2 regions of the Cupriavidus sp. 10L43_2 genome follow, and region 1 is predicted to be linked to the other one. Evidence: riboswitches for the same ligand, from Rfam matches in the RefSeq annotation. Region 1 holds a riboswitch; the other holds the start of a gene.
What was found. Region 1 has a riboswitch for cobalamin ahead of AC1DEL_RS13985 (TonB-dependent receptor). Riboswitches for the same ligand answer to the same signal wherever they lie in the genome.

Region 1 (10,415 bases):
TGGCCACTGCGCTGCAAGGCCAGTTCGACCAGCTGATGGGCCTGGCCAACGCCGACGACGGCAACGGCAACTACATCTTCGCCGGCCTGCAGTCGGGCACCGTGCCGTTCTCGCTCAACGCGGCGGGCGGTGCGATGTACCAGGGCGACACCGGCCACCAGCTGCTGCAGGTGGATGCCGCGCGCCAGATGGAAGCGGGCAACAACGGTTCGGAAGTGTTCATGAGCGTCACCGGCAACGCGGGCTACGTGCTCAAGGGCAATTCGGCCAATACCGGCACGGGCACCTACAGCGCGATCTCGGTCACGGACCCGACCGACCCGCTGTACGGCCACTCGCTGACGCTGACGTTCCAGACCGACGCCGGCACGGGCAAGATGCAGTACAGCATCATGGACACCACCACCGGCACCGCCGTGGGCACCCCGACGGACTACTCTGAAAACGTGGCCATCAAGGTGGCAGGCGTGTCGTTCTCGGTGAAGGGCGTCCCGGCAGACGGCGACACCATGACCGCCAAGCCGGCGCAGCAGGCCGGCGCGGACGTGTTCGCAAACCTGAAGGCCGTGATCGACGCGCTGAAGGCCCCGATCAACACCGGCCTGAACCAGGAAGCGGCGAACGCCAACCTGCAGAACGTGATCGCCACGGGCATCCGCCAGTTCAGCAACTCCCTGGACAACGTGCTGACGGTGCGCTCGTCGGTGGGCTCGCGCCTGAATGAAGTCGACGCGCTGGACACCATCGGCGAGAACCGCGCGCTGTCCAACGCGCAGACCCTGTCGGGCCTGCAGGACCTGGACTACGCGGCCGCCATCAGCGAGTTCTATCAGCGCCAGACCGCGCTGCAAGGCGCGCAGCAGTCGTTCATGCAGATCCAGGGGATGAACCTGTTCAAGTTTCTGTAAGTGGGAGCCGGGCCGCTAGTCGGCCCGGTGGAAAGCGCTTCGTTGAAAGCCAGCCATCGGCTGGCTTTTTCATTTTCCCTTGTCTTTGGTCATGCGGGCCACCAGATGCCGGACCAGATGCATCGGCCCCAGCAGCTTCGATCCTAGCATCGCGTCGATGTCGGATCGGGCGGGCTCCAGGAACGGCTTGAATACCAGTGAGGCGGCTGTCGTGACCAGGTGATCGATCTTGGGGATGGCGCGAGCCAAGGCTTCGACTTCGGACTCGACCCCAATATCGACACGATGCGTGGTAACCCCTGCCTCAACACGGGTCAGTTCGGCATTCTTTCATCCGCGCGTAGCGTCAGAACCCGGACGCCGTGTCGAGTTACGGCGACTGTGTGCTCGAACTGTGCGGACAGCTTTCCGTCACCCGTCACCACAGTCCAGCCGTCGGCTTCCGTATGAACCGCATGCCGCCCCTGATTGATCATCGGCTCGATGGTGAACACCATGCCTTCTCGCAGCACCAGACCCGTGTTCGGCTTTCCCCAATGCAGGACCTCTGGGGGCTCGTGCATTTCTCGACCGATGCCGTGCCCGCAGTATTCCCGCACGACTGAGTAGCCATTGCGGCGAGCATGTCGCTCAATGGCATACCCCACATCACCTAGTCTCGCGCCTGGGCGGACGGCTTTGATTCCTTTCCACATCGCTTCATACGTTACGCGCACGAGTTGTTTGGCAAGCGGAGAGACTTCGCCGACCAGATACGTCTTACTGGAATCCGCAATGTAGCCATTGTTCTCCAGCGTGATATCGAAATTCACTATGTCGCCGTCCTGGAGGACCTCCGCGGGGGACGGAACGCCGTGGCAAACGACGTGGTTACGGGAGGCATTGAGGGCGTAGGCGTACCCGTACTGCCCTTTGCTGGCTGGGCGCGCGTGGAGTTCGTCGACAATGAAGTGGTCCACCAGATCGTTGACCTGCATGGTGGACATGCCGATCAGATTCAGGCGATCCAGGCGAGAAAAAACCTCTGCCAATAGCCTGCCCGATTCGGCCATCAGGGCAATTTCCCCAGGTTCCTTGGTCACGAAGCCACCTTCAAGCTTTGCGCAACAACACCCGCAGCCCGCAGTTCGCGAGTGACGATCTCATTGAAGCTTTGCGTGGGATTCATTTCGCACAGCATGCCAATCTTCATCCAGAACGCTGCCTGAGCGTTGATAGACCGACATGACACGCCGCTTGCCTTGCGCAACTGATCATGCAACTCGCCATCGATGTTCACGATGCCCATAGTGCCATCCATATATGAAACATATACGAATCATATAGGCAATCGCGCCGGCGATGCAAGCCCTGTGTCGCTCCACTCCTGGTCAGCCCAACAGAATCCGCGGCCAAGATCGGACGACCATGTGGGCGTCACGCCGTGGTGAGCCGCTCCTTTGCCAGCCTCGTGCCTGCTGCCAGCGCCTCCAGCTTGCGCCACGCCACATCCCGACCCATCGGCGCCAGGCCGCAATTCGTGCACGGGAACAGCCGCTCCTTCGGCACGAACTCCAGCGCCCGGCCGATGGTGTCAGCCACTTCCTCGGGTGTCTCGACCACGTCGCTGGCCACATCGATCACGCCGACCAGCACGTCCTTACCGGCCAGCAGCCCCATCAGGTCGGGCGGCACATGGGAGTGGATGCATTCCAGGCTCACCTGGTCGATGCAGCTGCGGGCCAGCGCGGGGAACACCGTCTCATACTGGCGCCATTGGTCGCCCAGGGTGCTCTTCCAGTCCGTATTGGCCTTGATGCCGTAGCCGTAGCAGATATGCACCGCCGTCGTACAGGTCAAGCCCTGCGCCGCGCGCTCGAGCGCCTGCACGCCCCAGTCGGCGGCATCCTTCATGTAGACATTGAAGGCGGGCTCGTCGAACTGGATGATGTCTACGCCGTCGGCCTGAAGCGCCAGGGCCTCCTGGTTGAGCAACTCGGCGAAGGCGAAGGCCATCTTGACCTTGTCGCCGTAGAAGCGGTCCGCCACGGTGTCGACGATGGTCATCGGGCCGGGCAGGGTGAACTTCAGTTTCTTCTTCGTGTGTGCGCGCGCCAGCTGTGCTTCGAAAGCATGCACGCGGCCCTTCAGGCGCAGGGCCGAAACCACCTGCGGCACCATCGCGTCGTAGCGGTTGTCGCGGATGCCCATCTTCACCTTGTGCTCGAAGTCGATGCCCTCGACCTGCTCGAGAAAGCCGTGCACGAAGTGCTGTCGCGATTGCTCGCCGTCGCACACGATGTCCAGGCCTGCGTCTTCCTGGGCCTTGATCCACAGTAACGTCGCGTCGGCCTTGGCCTGGCGAAGCGCGTCGCCTTCAGCCTTCCACTGAGGCCAGAGTTTGTTTGTTTCAGCCAGCCAGCCTGGCTTCGGCAGGCTGCCGGCGATGGAGGTTTCAAACATCTGAGGATTCCTTTCAAGCAACGATGGGTGTGGCAAGCATACTTCGGGACCGTTTTTCCCGATCAGCCACGGGACGGCGTGTTATGGGGTCAGAGCGCGAAATTGGCAGACCATTGATCAAGGACGTTCTTGTACGGCTTGATGAAGTTCTCCTCCGCAAATTTCCCCTGCTGGACAGCCAGCTGGCTGCGTTCTTCCCGGTCATAGACAATCTGCGTCAACGAGTAATCCTGGTTCTTCAGGCTCGGTTGATAGCGTTTCCCTGCTGCAGAATTGGCGTTGTAAATCTCGGGGCGATAAATCTTCTGAAAGGTTTCCATTGTGCTGATGGTGCCGATCAACTCGAGATCTGTGTAGTCGCCCAGAAGATCGCCGAAAAAGTAGAAAGCCAAGGGTGCAACGCCATTCGGAGGCATGAAGAAACGAACCTGCATCCCCATCTTTGCGAAGTATCGGTCGGTCGAGGACAGTTCATTCTGTTGATACTCGACCCCAAGTACGGGGTGCTGGTTTCCGGTCCGCTGATAGGTCTTGCTGGTCGATGCGCTTATGGAGATGACAGGCGGCTTGTGGAAGCGCTCCTTGTAAGTGCGCGAGGCAACAAACTGCTTGAACAGCTTTCCATGCAAGTCACCAAAATCGTCTGGCGTGCGGAATTCCGCTCGATCAACGTTGTACCTTGGAAGCAAGACGCTGAAGTCGTAATCGCGTACGTAGGAGGAGAAGTTATTCCCCACGATGCCGTCGATGCGTTTGTGCGTTTTCTTGTCGAGAATGCAGGTTTTCAGTATCTCGATCAACGGAAATGCATCGTTGCCGCGCTTGGCGTCGACACTCATCTCCACGGAGATGATCTCGAGCTCGACAGCGTAGCGATCTCCGGTCGGATTGTCCCAATGCGCCAGGTCATTGAAGCGATTGTCAATCATCCTCAACGTGTTGCGCAGATTCTGTTGCCTACTCTTTCCCCGGGCCAGGTTGGCAAAATTGGTGGTTACGCGCGTACTGTCCGATGGCTGATAGTTTTCATCGAAAAGAATGCTCTTGAGGCTAAAGGCAAGTTCTTTGTTCATTGCGATCCAGTGACCTAATTTTTGAGAGAAGTCGATTCTTGTTTCAGGCCACAACCACTTCCTCGGCCAGAGCGGGCCTTGCGTGGTGCGTCAGTTCGACCAACGGCAGTGCCCGTTGGATCGCCAGCCTGGCCCGCTCGATGAGGGCCTGGTTCTGCAGGCGGTAGTCGACGAAATCCTTGTCGGTCGCGTAGACACCCAGCGGCAATGTGCGCGCCTGGAAGAAGCTGAACAGCGGCCGCAACTGGTGGTCGATCACCAGGGCATGGCGCTCGCTGCCACCGGTGGCAGCCAACAACACAGGCTTGTCGATCAAGGCGTCCTGATGAATGAAGTCGAAGAAGTGCTTGAACAGTCCGGTGTAGGAGCCGCGGAACACCGGTGTTGCCACCACCAGGACGTCAGCTTGCTCAACCGCCGCAAGTTCCCGCTCCACCGTGTCGGGCAAGTGGGTGCGCCAGACCGCACCGGCAAGCCGCGGTGCGAGCTGACCCAGTTCAACCAAGCGCTGTTCGCACGGAAGTTCGTCTGCGATCAGGTCTAGCAGGTGCTCTGCCAGGGCTGCAGACTTGGAGGGGCGTTGTAGCCCGCCGGAAACCGCTACTAGACGGAGTGGACGTGTCATTTTTGCTTTCATCTGTTGCGAGGCTCACGCGACATGCCAATCGTATGGATGTGCATCGATGAAGTAAAATGGCTTTATTTCAACAATCCATGAGCAGTAGTCATGTGAGTTATCGGGCGCACCCGCCGGGTCATCCCGCTCTCACGCCTCCGTGCTCCCCAGATCAGCATGTGCGCTTTGTAACCGTCCGTTACGGGTAGAATGCGCACCGCGGCACGTCCCCTGTGCCGCCCGTGATTGCAGGTGCCCGCGATGCTCGTGGGTTAAACGGGAAACAGGTACGTCGCCGAGCCGCGACCAAGCCTGTGCTGCCCCCGCAACGGTAAGCAGGTTCGGGAACTGTCATGTCGATCCATCGGATCGGCGGCCACTGCGCGATTGTCATCGTTGTCATCGCGTGGGAAGGCGACGGATTCCCGGGAGCGCACGCTCCCCGCCTGTCAGCCCGGATACCGGCCTGTTGTCATCATCGAAATCTTTCGCACGGACGGGGTCGTCCGGCTTCACGATGACATACAACTTGTTCGCGCATTCCGCTGGCCGCCCGCGCTCGGCCCAGATTTCGTCACGCCCTGCGCGTGGGCGTCGACCGCGCGTGCTGGCCGCATCACTTGGTGCCGTGGCCGGCCTTAATCTTCCCTGTGCTTTCGCACAGGAAACCTCCGAACAGAAGGACACGTCACTGCCGCCCGTGGTCGTCAGTGAGGCCGTCTATCCCGGCCTGGCGCTCTCGAAACCCGAATACACGGGCAGCCGCATGGGCCTGACGCCGCTCGAGACGCCGGCCAGCGTCGAAGTCATCAGCGGCGAGACCATCCGCGCGCGGGGCGACCAGAGCGTGCGCGAGGCCGTGACCCGGGCAACCGGCATCACCGGCAATCCGTCGCCGGGCAACGGCGGCACCTCGCTGACCGCGCGCGGCTTCGCCGGGCAGGGCTCGGTCATGCAGCTGCTGGACGGCACGCGCATGTACGTGGCCTCCGGTACGGTGACCTTTCCGTTCGATACGTGGTCGGTAGACCGCATCGAGGTCCTGCGCGGCCCCGCATCGGTCATGTATGGCGAAGGGGCGATCGGCGGCGTGGTCAATGTGGTGCAGAAGAAGCCGATCCGAGGCCCGATCGAGAACGAACTCCAGATCACGGGCGGCACCGAGAAGACCGCGCGCGTGGCCTTCGACAGTGGCGGCAAGGTCAACGACAACCTGTCGTACCGCTTCGCCACGGCCTACAACCGGACGGCTGGCTGGGTGGATCGGGGCGATGCCAACAACCTGATGGTGTCGGCGTCCGTGCGGCTGGACGTGAATCCGGAATTCAACCTGACGCTGTCCTATGACGACGGCACCCAGCATCCGCAGCAATACCTCGGCACGCCGCTGGTCAACGGCAGCCTGGACCGCTCGCTGCGCAAGAAGAACTACAACGTTGGCGATGCCGAGATCAGCTATCGCGACCGCTGGACGCGCCTGAACGCCGAATGGACGCCGAACGACCGCGTCACCGTGCGCAACCAGTTCTACTACCTGACCAGCCACCGTCACTGGCGCGACAGCGAGACCTACACCTATCTGCCGGCCACCTCGCAGGTGCGCCGCGGGGACTACCTGGAAATCCTGCACGACCAGGAGCAGGTGGGCAACCGCGCCGACATGACGGTGCGCAGCAAGCTGTTCGGGCTCGATAACACCACGACGGTGGGCTTCGACGTCAACAAGGTCAACTTCACCCACTCGAACAACTCGCCCTATGGCGGCACCTCCACCGTACCGGCGCGTGATTTCGATCCGGGCCTGTTCTTCAGCCCGCCGGGCGTCGTTACCTCGCCGCGCTTCCGCAGCAACACCACGCAGTACGCGCTGTTCGGTGAGCACCGTATCGCCTTCACGCCGCAGTGGTCGGTCATCGGCGGGGTGCGCTTCGACCATGCCGACCTGACGCGCACCGACCTCGTGGCCGGCTCGGCCTGGGACAAGACCTTCGCCAACACCACGTGGCGCGTGGGCACCGTCTACCAGTTCACCCCGAGCCTGGCCGTCTACGCCCAGTACGCCACCGCGACCGATCCGCTCGGCGCGCTGATCACCACGTCCGACGCGCAGCGCAACTTCAACCTCGCCACCGGCAAGCAGGTGGAAGTGGGCATGAAGCAGGCGTTCTGGGGCAATCGCGGCGAATGGACCTTCGCGGCGTACGAGATCCGCAAGAACGACCTGCTTTCGCGCGATCCGGTCAATCCGACCATCACCCAGCAGGTGGGCGAGCAGTCGTCGCGCGGGCTGGAAGCCTCGGCGAGCGTGGAAGTGCTGCGCGGTCTGCGCCTCGACGTCAACGGCACCGTGCTGCGCGCGCGCTATGACGACTTCAACGAGTCGGTCGGCGGGGTGCTGGTCTCCCGGGGCGGCAACGTGCCGACGAGCGTGCCGCAACAGGCCGCCAACGCGTGGCTGACGTGGAACTTCATCCCGCAATGGACCTTCGGCGCGGGCCTGCGCTATGTCGGCGGACGTTACGCGGACACGGCCAACCGCGTGCGCGTGCCGAGCTATACGACGGTGGATACGGCGCTGTCGTGGCGTGTCTCGAAGCAGGCGGCGCTGACGCTGCGCGTCTACAACCTGTTCAACAAGGACTACGCCGAATCGGTCTCGAACGGGGGCCAGCAATGGCTGCTGGGGCGTCCGCGTTCGGCGGAGTTGTCGGCCAACTTCTACTTCTGAGGCCCGGGCGATGTGGCGCAAGATCCGGCGCTGGCTGTACCTGATCCATCGCTGGATGGGCATCGCCGGCTGCCTGTTGATCGCGATGTGGTTCGGCTCGGGGCTGGTGATGATGTACGTCGGCTTTCCCGCGCTGACCGATGCCGAGCGGCTGGCCAGCCTGCCGCCGCTCGATGTGCGTGCCGTGGCCACGACGCCCGATGCGGCGATGGCGGCGGCGGGGCTGTCCAGCTTTCCACGCAGCCTGCGGCTTGAGATGGCGGGCAGCCTGCCCGTCTATCGCATGGTTGATGGCAAGGGTCAGCCCCATACCGTGGCGGCCACCGATGGCCGCGTCATCGAGCGCGTCGATGCAGCCACGGCGCAGGCCACTGCCCAGCAGTTCACCGGCAAGCCTGCGCGCTGGATCGAGACCGCCGAACGAGACCAGTGGACCGTGCCGAATGGCCTCAACGCGTGGCGTCCGCTGCATCGCATCGCCATCGATGACGGACACGGCACCGAGCTGTACATCTCGGCGAAGACCGGCGAGATCATGCGCGATACCGATCGCGCGGAGCGGTTCTGGAACTGGCTCGGCTCGGTGCCGCACTGGCTGTATTTCACGCCGATCCGCAAGGACCCGCCGCTGTGGCGGCAGGTGGTGCTGTGGACGTCCGGGCCCTGCGTGGTGGTGGCCATCACGGGAATCTGGATTGGCTGGCTGCGGCTACGCGTGCGGCGGCGCTTTGCGCACGGCAGCATGGCGGGCGTCTCGCCGTACCACGGCTGGATGGCCTGGCATCACATGGCCGGGCTCGTCGGCGCGCTGTTCCTGCTGTTCTGGCTGATCTCGGGATGGCTCTCCGTCAATCCTAACCAGTGGTTCAACGGGCGCAGCTTCGACGGCGCGGCCCTGCAGCGCTACGCGGGGCATGCCGGGGCCTCGTTCCCCGCGCCGGACTGGCGTGCCACGCTGGCAGACCGCAGTGCGCGCGAGGTCCGTATGGTGTGGGTCGGCAGCACGCCCATGTTGCAGGTGGCCGCCGGCAAGGGCGTTGTCACGGTGCTCGATCCGGGCAGTGGTGCGCCAGTGCGCTGGGACCCGGGCATGCTCTCGCGTATCGCCGGCACCCTGATGCCGGACGCTAAAGTCGTGGCCAGCGTCATGCAGGCCGAGGCCGACACCTACTGGTACAGTCACCACAACGCGCGCAGGCTGCCCGTGTTGCGCGTGACCTTCGACGACGCCGACAACACCTGGGCCTATGTCGATCCCTCGACGGGTCAGGTCATCGGCCGCAGTGACGACAGCCGCCGTCTCTATCGCTGGCTGTTCAACGCCGTACACAGCTATGACTTCGTTTCGCTCACGCAGCATCGCCCGTCATGGGATGTGGTGGTGTGGGTGCTGTCGCTGGTGGGTCTGGTGATGTCCGTCAGCGGGGTGGTCGTGGGCTGGCGGCGGTTGCGCCGCTGATTCTCGCCACCCCTTTCCATTTTCAACTTTCAAGCATCAGGTGATTCCATGCAAACCGCAAAAATTCCCGCCACGATCGTCACGGGCTTCCTGGGCAGCGGCAAGACCACCTTGCTGCGCCATATCCTCGAGAATGCCAACGGGCGCCGTATCGCTGTCATCGTCAACGAATTTGGCGAGCTGGGCATCGACGGGGAAATCCTGAAGGGCTGCGGCATTGGCTGCGACGAGCAGGGCGAGCCCACCGGCCAACTCTATGAACTGGCCAACGGCTGCCTGTGCTGCACCGTGCAGGAAGAGTTCTTCCCGGTCATGGAACAACTGCTCGAGCGCCGCGACCAGATCGATCACGTGCTGATCGAGACTTCGGGTCTGGCGCTGCCGAAGCCGCTGGTGCAGGCATTCCACTGGCCGAGCATCCGCAACGCGTTCACGGTGGATTCGGTGGTCACGGTGGTGGATGGCCCCGCCGCCGCCGCCGGCCAGTTCGCCGCGAATCCGGTGGCGGTAGACGCGCAGCGCCGCGCCGATCCGAACCTCGATCACGAGTCGCCGCTGCACGAGCTGTTCGAAGACCAGCTCGCCAGCGCGGATCTGGTCATCCTGAACAAGACCGACCTGATGGATGCCGCCCAGATTGCCGCAGTGGAGGCGCTGGTACGGCCCGAGATTCCGGCCGAAGTGAAGATCGTGCCGGCGCAGGCGGGGTCGCTCGATGTGAACAGCCTGCTGGGACTGAACCGCGCGTCGGAAGAGACGATCCACCAGCGCGTTGATCATCATGGCAGCGCGGACGACGCCGACCACGCCGATCATCATCACGATGAATTCGATTCGGTGGTGGTGGAGGCTGGCACCGTTGACCGCGAGGCATTGGTTGGCGCGCTCCAGAAGCTGGTGGCCGACCACACGATCTATCGCGTCAAGGGTTTCGCCGAACTCCCGGGCAAGGCAATGCGACTGGTGCTGCACGGCGTGGGGCAACGATTCGACAGCTACTTCGACCGTGCCTGGCGTGCTGACGAAGCGCGGGGCACGCGCGTGGTGCTGATCGGCCAGGAACTGGATGGCGCCGCGTTGCAAGCCGCGCTGGATCAGGCGCTGGCCGGCTGAATCAGAAAACGCTGTATTCCGATGTGGGCGGAAGTTGGGTGCTTTCACGCGTGCCGGGTCGGTGACGCGCTGCGAT
Region 2 (10,415 bases), on a different contig from region 1:
TGGCGCAGCGACGACGTGCTGCTGCACATGCTGCCGATTTTCCACGTGCACGGGCTGTTCGTAGCTTCCCACGGCGCGCTGCTGGCCGGCGCCAAGATGATCTGGGCGCCCAAGCTCGACATGGCGCAGATCCTTGCCTTCCTGCCGCGCGCGACGGTGATGATGGGCGTGCCGACCTACTACGTGCGCATGCTGCAGGAGCCGCGCTTCAACCGCGAGGTGTGCGACAACATGCGGCTGTTCGTGTCTGGCTCGGCGCCACTGCTGCTGGAGACGTTCGACGGCTTCCGCGAGCGCACCGGCCACACCATCCTGGAGCGCTACGGCATGAGCGAGACCGTGATGCTGGTCTCGAACCCGTACGATCCCAAGCTCGGCGAGCGCATCGGCGGCACGGTGGGCATGCCGCTGCCGGGCGTGTCGGTGCGCGTGATGGATGGCGAGGGCAACCCCTGCGCGCCGGCCGCGATCGGCAATGTGGAGGTCAAGGGGCCGAACGTGTTCAAGGGCTACTGGCGCATGCCGGAGAAGACCGCCGAGGAATTTACCGCTGACGGCTGGTTCAAGACCGGCGACGTGGGCCGCTTCGGCGGTGCCATCGTCAGCCAGGCCGGCGAGCGCAAGGTGCCAGACGACTACCTGACGATCGTGGGCCGCAGCAAGGACCTGATCATCTCGGGCGGCTACAACGTCTATCCGAAGGAAATCGAGAGCTTTATCGACGAACTGCCGGGCGTGGTGGAATCGGCCGTGATCGGCGTGCCGCATGCCGATTTCGGCGAGGCCGTGGTGGCCGTGGTGGTGCGCAAGCCGGGGGCGGAGATCGACGAGGCGGGGATGATCGGCACGCTGCGTGGCCGTATCGCCAACTTCAAGGTGCCCAAGCGCGTGCACGTGGTGGACGAGCTGCCGCGTAACACGATGGGCAAGGTGCAGAAGAACGTGCTGCGGGAGCAGTTCGCCGCGCTGTGATGGATTTCCCCCTCGCCCTGTAGAACTGGGGGAGGGGGAAGCCGAACTACCTGTTTACTTCACCATCTGGACCGACCCATTGACCGACACGGTCACATGGGCCTTGCCGCCTTCCATGGGGATCGGCGCGCCGGCATCGGCGGACATCGCCTTGGCGGCGTACATGCGCGGCGTCGGCGGCACCACGCCGCCGCTGTCGTTCATCGACACTTCACGAATCGTATAACTGCTATAGCCGAACAGCTTGGTGCTGGTCTGGGCCTTGTCGCGGAACGCTGACACGGCCTGCTCGGCCAGCTTCGCCTCGGTGGCCTGGCGTGCCTCGCGCGAGAGCGAGAAGGCGACGTTCTGCACCTGCATCTGGTTGGCCAGTTCGCCGGCCAGCTTCGACACCGCCGCGAAATCCTTCGACTTCAGGATCACTTCCGAGCGCCCGCGCCACGTGCTGATGCGGCCGTTGCGGTCCGTGCTCGGATGGATGGTGAAGCCGCCCGACTGCGCTTCCACGCCCGAGGTGCGCTTGGCCTGCGCCAGCACGGCCTGCGTGCGGGCCGACAGCGCGGACGAGATCGCCGACGGCTCGGCGCCTTCCTGTTCCGCGGCCAGCGTCAGTTGCACCACGTCCGTGGGTACTTCGGTGACCGCCTCGGCGGACAGCGACAGTACGCCGGCGGGCGGCGGCAGGGTCTGGGCCGATGCCACGGCAGCGGTGGTACTCAGCAAAGTGGCCGCAAGCAGTTGTTTCATTGTTGTTCTCCCGATCAAAGTGGTGGCTTTCAGACGCCTTTCCGCGCACTTCGTTCCGTGCGCGGCTGCAATGACTGTATCCGGGTGTTTCGCCGTGTAATACGGAGGGAGCGGCGCGCTCAGAACGTCCGCCACGCCTTCCAGAGCATGTACGAGGCGAGGCAGGCCAACAGCACGGCGAACACGCGCCGCAGCGCGTTGACGTCCATGTTGTGCGCCGCCCGCGCGCCCAGCGGCGCGGTGAGCACGCTGGCGATGGCGATGATGCCCAGCGCGGGCAGGTACACATAGCCGAGCGAGCCGGCCGGCAGGCCGCCCACGTCCCAGCCGCCCCAGACGTAGCCGACCACGCTGGCGAGCGCAATCGGGAAGCCGAGCGCGGCCGACGTGGCCACGGCGTTGTGGATCGGCACGTTGCACCAGGTCATGAACGGCACGGAGATGAAGCCGCCGCCGGCGCCCACCAGGCTCGAGATCAGGCCGATGACCGACCCCACGCCGACCATGCCCGGTGTGCCCGGTAGCCGGCGCGCGGCCGGTGGCCGGCGGCTGCGCAGCATCTGGAGCGCCGAGAAGCCGACGAAGACCGCGAACAGCAGCGACAGCCAGCCGGTCTTGAGCACGCTGAAGATCTTGCCGCCGCCGATCAGGCCACCCACCAGGATGCCCGGCGCCAGCGCCAGCACAATGCCCCAGCGCACCGCGCCGCGCTTGTGGTGGGCGCGCACGGAGGAGAGCGAGGTGAACAGGATGGTCGCCATCGACGTGGCGATGGCCATATGGACGATGTGGCTGTCGGAGACCTGCATGGCTGTATAAAACAGCGTCAGGAAGGGCACCATCAGCATGCCGCCGCCCACGCCGAGCAGCCCGGCGCAGAAGCCGGTGAAGGCGCCGAGGATCAGCAGCCCCGGAATCAGGACAGGACTCATGGTCGCCCCGTCACTTCATCAGCCGTTCGGTGATATAGCGCCATTCGGCCGGCGTGACCGGCGTGATGGAGAGGCGGTTGCCGCGCCGGAGCACGACCATGTCCGCCAGCGCCTCGTGCTCGCGCAGCGCGGGCAGCGGGACCAGCGCGCTCTTGCGCACGAAACGCACGTCCACGAGCGACCAGCGCGGCTCATCGGGCTTCGAGGCCTTGTCGTAGTAATCGCTCTTGGGATCGAACTGCGTGGGATCGGGGTAGGGCTGGGAGCAGACCTCGGCCAGTCCGGCGATGCCGGGCTCGGGGCAGGAGGAATGGTAGAACAGCACACCATCGCCGATGCGCATCTGGTCGCGCATGAAGTTGCGCGCCTGGTAGTTGCGCACGCCCGTCCACGGCAGCGTGCCGCGCTTGGCAAGATCGTCGATGCTGGCTTCGTCCGGCTCGGACTTCATCAGCCAGTACTGGGGGGCGCGTTGGCCCGATTTGGCGGGGGGTGGCGTCACGGTACCAGTATCCGTCGATCAAAGAAAAAAGGCGGTGGTTCTGAAAACCACCGCCTTCTGAGGGGTCCCCGCCTCGGCCGCTGGGTCGGCATCCTGAACCCAAGTGAGGTTCAGAGTGGCTGCGGAAGTCGCATTTTGGGTACATCACCCACTCAGGGAGTCCAGGCAGAACCAAGACTATGAATGCGGTGACGCGCTCGCCCACACGACATAATCCCGCACCATGCAATGCATATCGGTTCAAGGAGTTATGACCCTCACGAACCAGGCAGGGAAACTGTCAAACGTCTGACTTTATATTCACCTTACGCTGCGAGCAGCTGGGGTGATGTCAGACGTTTGCCGTTTCGAAACAGGATGGGATGAAAACGGCGGTCGGGCGCGATAACCTGACCTGTATGCTGCACCGGTAAGGCGTTTGTGCAGTCTGGCTACACTATACACCGCGTCGTCAGGCATACCAAGTTCGGCATGTTGCATCGTTACATTTTCAACACCGGACATCGGCCAAATCCGACATTGCGCCATCGGCTTCACATGCCTGTCATGTGCGGCCGATGCGGTGTGATTTCAAGTCCGGCCAGATCCGTCCGATGTCGATGTCAGCCCGGCGCGCGCGGGTCGGTGCCCACGTGCGCGTACTGCCGCAGTGCCTCGTCGGCGCGCTCGTTCAGCTCGCGGATGCGGGCGCGCACGGCGTCCACGGGAATCTGCCCGTCCTCCTCCTGCTTGCGGCGCATGGCCAGCAGGTCCGAGGCGATGCTGATGGCCGCCATCACGGCCACGCGCTCCACGCCCTTGGCGGAGACGTTGCCCTTGAGCTTGTTCATCTGGTTGTCCACCAGCGCCACCGCCTCCAGCAGCGCGGCTTCGTTGTCTGGCGCGATGGCGAAGCGGTAGGGCTGCCCCGCGATGTTCACTTCGACTTGCTTATTGCTCATGCGTGTTCTCCGGGGGCGGGGTGCGCGCCGCTGGCATCGGGGTCCGAGCCGGTGGCCGGGGCGCCTTCGCCCAGCAGGTCGAGCTGGCGCGCATCGCTGGCCGTGGGCAGCTTGTCCAGAATCGACTGGATGCGCAGCTGGGCTTCCTCGATCTTGATATTGAGCAGTTCGCGGTCGGCCGCCATGGATTCGCGGTCCGTGCGCAACTGGCTCGCCTCGGCCCGCAGGCGGTCGATCTCCGCGCGCAGCCGCTGGTTTTCCGCCGCCAGGGTGTCTGCGTGATGCAGCACGCGCCCGATCTTGGCGGCCAGTTGTTCGAGTTCGTTGAGCATAGTGCCTGTCTGTCCGATGGAATGTGGGTCAGGTTTCGGGATTCTAGCCGATGCCGGATCGGCCACGTCGTCAACGAGACGTTTCTGACTGCAGCGTCGCCAGGAAGTTGCATCGATCGTCACGCAACGTGCGGGTAACCGGCCCCGGAGTGGACGGTTCCGCACCACGTCCGCCAGATTGACGGCCCCGGTGAAACTGCCTACACTCGCGCACGTTCCAGGTGCTCGCGACCCTGCCCACAGGGCCGCAGTTCAACGGGAAACAGGGAGTCCGGGGCGCGCCGCGCGCTGGGCCAACCTGTGCTGCCCCCGCAACGGTAAGCGACCGCGCGCGCGCCATGCGCCGCGCAAGGGCCTGCCAGCATGCCACTGATCCACCCCGACATTTGACGGGGATCCAGCGATCGGGAAGGCGGCCGGCCTGATGTCGTCAGCCCGGATACCGGCCTGAACGCGGGCGCACCGCTCCACAGCGGCGCGCCACTTCGCCACAAGGCCCGCGGGGACGGGCCCGGCCGTACTTCCATCCATCCAGCAACATGCGTTCCTCGCTCCACAGGCAGACCGCCGCGACCCAGCCGCCGGTCCGCCCGCGCGTGCCCGCCATCCTGGCGGCCATCGCCGCCTTCGTGCCCGCCCTTGTACCCGCTTTCTACCCCGCCATGGTCCACGCGCAAGCCGCGCCGGATGCCAGCGGCGCCGCCCCCGGCCAGACGCTCGCGCCGGTGGTCGTCACCGCCTCGCGCACCGCGCAGGCCGTGACCGAGGCGCTGCCGCACACCACGGTGGTCACTCAGGAAGACATCGTCAACACCCAGGCGCCGGACCTGCGCTCGCTGCTGCGCGGCCAGGCGGGCGTGGAGTTCGCCACCACGGGCGGCATGGGCGCCAACACCACGCTGTTCATGCGCGGCGCCAATTCCAACCAGGTGCTGATCCTGGTGGATGGCGTGCGCATTGCCGGCGCCAGCGGCGGCACCGCGCAGCTCGCCAATATCCTGCCGGACCAGATCGACCATATCGAAGTGGTGCGCGGCAACGTCTCGGCGCTGTACGGCTCCGACGCCATCGGCGGCGTGGTGCAGATCTTCACCAAGAGCGGCGCCGGCCAGGCCCCGGCGGCTAACGCTTCGGTGGAGTACGGCAGCAACAATACGCGCCAGGGCACCGTCGGCTATGGCGGGCAGGTGGGCGATACCTCGTTCAACGTCACCGGCTCGATGTTCAAGACCGACGGCTATTCGTCGATCGACGCCGCGAAATGGAATCGCGACAACCCCACGCGCGCCCGGCAGGGCATCGGCCCGAATCCGGCCGACAACCCGTACGAGAACAAGAGCGTCTCCGGCCAGGTGAAGCACAAGTTCAGCCAGGACTGGGACGCCGGCGTGGCCGCGTACTACTCCAACAGCCAGTTGTCGTACGACAGCACCAGCGGCAAGCCGACCGACGACCTGCGTATGGATAGCGAGCTGTACACGCTGTCCGCGTTCGTCAACGGCAAGTTGCTGCCCGACTGGCGCACCCATTTCAAGGTTGCCCAGAGCGAGGACCGCGCCGAAACCACCAAGAACGGCCTGTTCGACAGCCTGTTCAGCACGCGCTCGCGCCAGTTCAACTGGCAGAACGAGTACGCGCTGACGCCTGACCACACGCTGCTGTTCGGGACCGACTACCTCCAGCAGGAACTGTCGTCCAGCGCCTACAACGCGCCCATCCGCAATGTGTTCTCGGTCTACGGCGGCTACGAAGGCAAGATCGGCCGCCACCAGCTGCAGCTGAACGCGCGCAACGACCATTATTCGGACTTCGGCAACCAGGGCAGCTTCTTCGCCGGCTATGGCTTCCACCTGACCCAGGCGGTCAAGCTGATCGCCAACGTCAGCAACGCCTTCCGCGCGCCGACCTTCAACGAACTCTATTACCCGAACTTCGGCCAGCCGAACCTCCAGCCGGAGCGCGCGAAGTCGGCCGAGCTGGGCGTGCAGGTGGAGACTGCCGCCACCGGGTTGCTGCGCGTGACCGCGTTCGAGACCCGCTACAACGACCTGATCGTCTCCACGCAGCAGGCCAACGGGCTGTTCCTGGCGCAGAACGTCAACAAGGCCAAGGTGCAGGGGGTGGAGGCGTCCTGGCGCGCCAACCTGCTCGGCACCGATGTCGGCGCCAGCGTGACCTTCCAGAATCCGGTCGATGAAACCAACGGCACCCAGTTGCTGCGCCGCGCGCGCCGCCATGCGTCGTTCGATGTGGGCCGGAATTTCGGCGATTTCCGATTCGGGGGCGAGTGGCTGGTCTCGTCGTCGCGGATGGACAACGGCTCGCGCCGGCTGGGCGGATACGGTATCTTGAACCTCACCGCCCGCTACAACATCGACAAGCAATGGTACGTCGCCGCCCGCGTGGAAAACCTGTTCGACAAGAACTACCAGCTCGCCTATCCGTACGCCACGCAGGGCCGGGCGGGGTTCGTCACGCTGGGATGGCGCCAGAAATGAGGCCCGGCAAGGCGCCGCGCCCGGGCGGGGTCCGCCATGGCTGAGGCGCGCCGCGCGCTGGCCGTCTGGCTGCTCCTCGCCCTGGCGGGGCTGGCCGTGTTCGGGCTGTCGCTCGCGCTGGGCAGCGTATCGCTCGATGCCTCGCAGCTCTGGCAGGCCCTGACCGCCACCGATGCCGGCATGGCCGGCGCGATTGTCAGGGAATTGCGACTCCCCCGTGCCGTCGCCGCGTTCGCGTGCGGCGGCCTGCTGGCGCTCTCTGGCGCGCTGATGCAGGTGCTGCTGCGCAACCCGCTGGCCGAGCCCTATGTATTAGGCGTCTCGGGCGGCGCCGCCACCGGCGCGTTACTGGCGATGCTGCTGATGCTGCCGCTGTGGACCGTGCAGGCCGGCGCCGCCGGCGGGGCGCTGCTGTCGATGGTGCTGGTGGCTTCGCTGGCGCGCCGGGACCTGCTGCACCCGCGCGTGCAGGGCGGCCACCACGAGGCGGGCGCCCGCCTGCTGCTGACCGGCGTGATCCTGGCCGCCGGCTGGGGCGCGCTGATCACGCTGATCCTGGCCATCGCGCCGGAATCGCGGCTGCGCGGCATGCTGTTCTGGCTGACGGGCGACCTCGGCGGCACCGCCAGCTACGGCGCCGCGCTGGCCACGCTGGCCGTGGCGCTGGCGCTGGCCATGCCGATGGCCCGCTCGCTCAACGTGATGCTGCTCGGCGAGACCGTGGCGCAATCGCTGGGCGTGCAGGTGGGCCGGGTGCGGCTGGCCACCTTCCTGATCGCCTCGTTCGCCATCGCGGCGGCGATCACCACGGCGGGGTCGATCGGCTTCGTCGGCCTGGTCGTGCCGCATATGGTGCGGCTGGCCTGGGGCAACGACCAGCGGCTGCTGCTGCCGGCCTCGGTGCTGCTGGGCGGCACATTGCTGATGGCGGCGGATCTGATCGCCCGTACCGTGATCGCCCCGACCCAACTGCCGGTGGGCGTGATTACCGCGCTGCTCGGCGTGCCGACCTTCCTTTATCTGTTGCTGCGGAGGCCGCGATGAACCATTGGTCTACGCCGCTCGCGCCTTGTCCCAGCCTGCACCTGCGCGATGTCGCCCTGCGCACCGGGTCGCGCGTGCTGGTGGAGCATCTGTCGATGGCCATCGCGCCGGGCGAGTTCTGGTGCGTGGTCGGCCCCAATGGCGTGGGCAAGTCCACGCTGATGGGCGTGCTGGCCGGCCTGCGCGCGCCCGAGGGCGGCGAGGTGCGCATCGACGACACCCCGGTCACCCGCGCCGCGCCGGCCGCGCTCGCGCGCCAGCGCGCCTACCTGCCGCAGGCCGTGCACGACACCTTCTCGATGGCCGTGCAGGACGCCGTGCGCGTGGGGCGTCATCCGCACATGAGCGGCTGGGGCTGGGGCCAGGGCGACGATGACCGCGTGGTGCGCGACGTCATGACCGAACTCGACCTCGACGCCCTGACCACGCGCGATGTCCTCACGCTCTCCGGCGGCGAGCGCCAGCGCGTGTCGCTGGCCGCCGCCATGGCCCAGCAGGCGCCGCTGCTGCTGCTCGACGAACCGGTGGCCCACCTCGACCTGCGCCACCAGATCCTCGTGCTGGAACTGCTGCGCCGCCTGACCACGGCAGGCCGCCACGCGGCCGTCGTGATCCTGCACGATCTCAACCTGGCGCGCCGCTACGCCACGCATGCGCTGCTGATGTCCGAAGACGGTCAGGCGCTGCACGGCCCCGCGCCGGAAGTCCTCACCCCCGCGCAGTGCTCCCGGGCGCTGCGCACCCCCATCGTCAGCGTCAGCGACGGCCTCCATACGGCGCTGATTCCCGATGGGATGACTGGAAATTCGTAAATGAGCGATATCGATAACAACCCGCCGGACACCCCGGAAACGCCCGACACCCCAGACGATGCCGGCCGCGACGCCCGCCACAAGGCCCGCATGGCGCGCAAGAAGGAAGTGGTGGACGCCAAGATCTCCGCCGCGCAGACCGAGCGCGGCGTGATCGTGATCACCACCGGCAACGGCAAGGGCAAGTCCAGCTCGGGTTTCGGCATGGTCGTGCGCGCGATGGGCCACGGCATGCGCACGGGCGTGGTGCAGTTCATCAAGGGCGCCATCCCGAGCGGCGAGGAGATGTTCCTCCAGCGTTTTCCGGAAGCCTGCGAGTTCCACGTGATGGGCGAGGGCTACACCTGGGAGACCCAGGACCGCGCGCGCGACGTGGCCAAGGCCGAGGCCGCCTGGGAAATCGCCCGGCGCATGCTGCAGGATCCGGCCATCGGGCTGGTCCTGTTCGATGAACTGAATATCGCGCTGAAGCTGCATTACCTCGACGTGGAGCAGGTCATCGCCGACCTGCGCGCCCGTCCGCCGATGCAGCACGTGGTCATCACCGGCCGCGGCGCGCCGCCGGCGCTGGTCGAGGCCGCCGACACCGTGACCGAGATGACCCCGGTCAAGCACGCGTTCCAGCAGGGCATCAAGGCCCAGCGCGGCGTGGAAATGTAAAGACACTGCGGAAATGACGATGTCCACCTTCACCGACACCCCCCTGCAACTTCCCCCGATCGCCCCGCTCGATGACTCGCTGCGTGCCGCGCTCCAGGCCGCCATCGACGACAAGACCAAGCCGCCCGGCTCGCTGGGCCGGCTGGAGTCGCTGGCGATGCAGATCGGCCTGATCCGGGGCGAGACCCAGCCGGTGCTGACCCGCCCGACCATCATCGTTTTTGCCGGCGATCATGGCGTGGCCGATGCCGGCGTGAGCGCTTTCCCGCCCGAAGTCACGGCCCAGATGGTGCTGAACTTCCTCGGCGGCGGCGCGGCGATCAATGTCTTCACGCGCCAGCACGGCATGGTGCTGGAAGTGGTGGATGCCGGCGTGCGCGCGCCGCTGCCGGCCGCGCCGGGTCTGGTCAACTGCCGCGTGGCGGACGGCACGCGCAATTTCGTCGAGGAAGCCGCGATGACGCCGGCGCAGGCTGGCGCGGCCATCCAGGCCGGCATGGCGCGCGTGCTGCGCCATGCGGAGCAGGGCACCAATGTGATCGGTTTCGGCGAGATGGGTATCGCCAACACCTCCGCCGCCGCCTGCCTGATGAGCCGGCTGACCGGCCTGCCGCTGGCCGACTGCGCCGGGCGCGGCACCGGGCTGGACGACGCCGGCGTGGCCCGCAAGCGCGAGATCCTCGAGCGCGCGCTGGCCCGCCACGCCGAGGTCACCGCGCCGCTGGACGTGCTGGCCACCTTCGGCGGCTTCGAGATCGCGGCGATGACCGGCGCCTACCTGGCCGCCGCCGCCTGCCGCATGGTGATTCTGGTCGATGGCTTCATCGCCTCCGCCGCGCTGCTAGTGGCGGCACGGATCGACCCGACCGTGCTCCAGTACTGCGTGTTCTCGCATTGTTCCGATGAGCGCGGCCACAAGGCCCTGCTGGCCGAGTTCGGCGCCGAACCGCTGCTGGCCCTGAACCTGCGCCTGGG

Region 2: another riboswitch for cobalamin. It lies ahead of AC1DEL_RS06610 (TonB-dependent receptor plug domain-containing protein); the one in region 1 lies ahead of AC1DEL_RS13985 (TonB-dependent receptor).

The regions. Positions count from the first base shown of each region.
Region 1 is NZ_JBFTJE010000008.1:125,534-135,948, reverse strand. It holds gene flgL (flagellar hook-associated protein FlgL) at 1-908, shown strand, start outside; gene AC1DEL_RS14015 (hypothetical protein) at 978-1,157, opposite strand; gene map (type I methionyl aminopeptidase) at 1,223-1,990, opposite strand; gene AC1DEL_RS14005 (ParD-like family protein) at 1,987-2,196, opposite strand; gene AC1DEL_RS14000 (methionine synthase) at 2,325-3,350, opposite strand; gene AC1DEL_RS13995 (DUF1852 domain-containing protein) at 3,440-4,423, opposite strand; gene msuE (FMN reductase) at 4,467-5,048, opposite strand; cobalamin riboswitch at 5,273-5,523, shown strand; gene AC1DEL_RS13985 (TonB-dependent receptor) at 5,740-7,767, shown strand; gene AC1DEL_RS13980 (PepSY domain-containing protein) at 7,778-9,226, shown strand; gene cobW (cobalamin biosynthesis protein CobW) at 9,275-10,339, shown strand.
Region 2 is NZ_JBFTJE010000003.1:393,769-404,183, reverse strand. It holds gene AC1DEL_RS06645 (malonate--CoA ligase) at 1-972, shown strand, start outside; gene AC1DEL_RS06640 (SIMPL domain-containing protein) at 1,027-1,719, opposite strand; gene AC1DEL_RS06635 (sulfite exporter TauE/SafE family protein) at 1,839-2,651, opposite strand; gene AC1DEL_RS06630 (EVE domain-containing protein) at 2,662-3,102, opposite strand; RNA gene ssrS (6S RNA) at 3,215-3,431, opposite strand; gene AC1DEL_RS06620 (cell division protein ZapA) at 3,756-4,094, opposite strand; gene AC1DEL_RS06615 (hypothetical protein) at 4,091-4,426, opposite strand; cobalamin riboswitch at 4,628-4,891, shown strand; gene AC1DEL_RS06610 (TonB-dependent receptor plug domain-containing protein) at 4,966-6,924, shown strand; gene AC1DEL_RS06605 (FecCD family ABC transporter permease) at 6,961-7,968, shown strand; gene AC1DEL_RS06600 (ABC transporter ATP-binding protein) at 7,965-8,780, shown strand; gene cobO (cob(I)yrinic acid a,c-diamide adenosyltransferase) at 8,781-9,440, shown strand; gene cobT (nicotinate-nucleotide--dimethylbenzimidazole phosphoribosyltransferase) at 9,460-10,415, shown strand, end outside.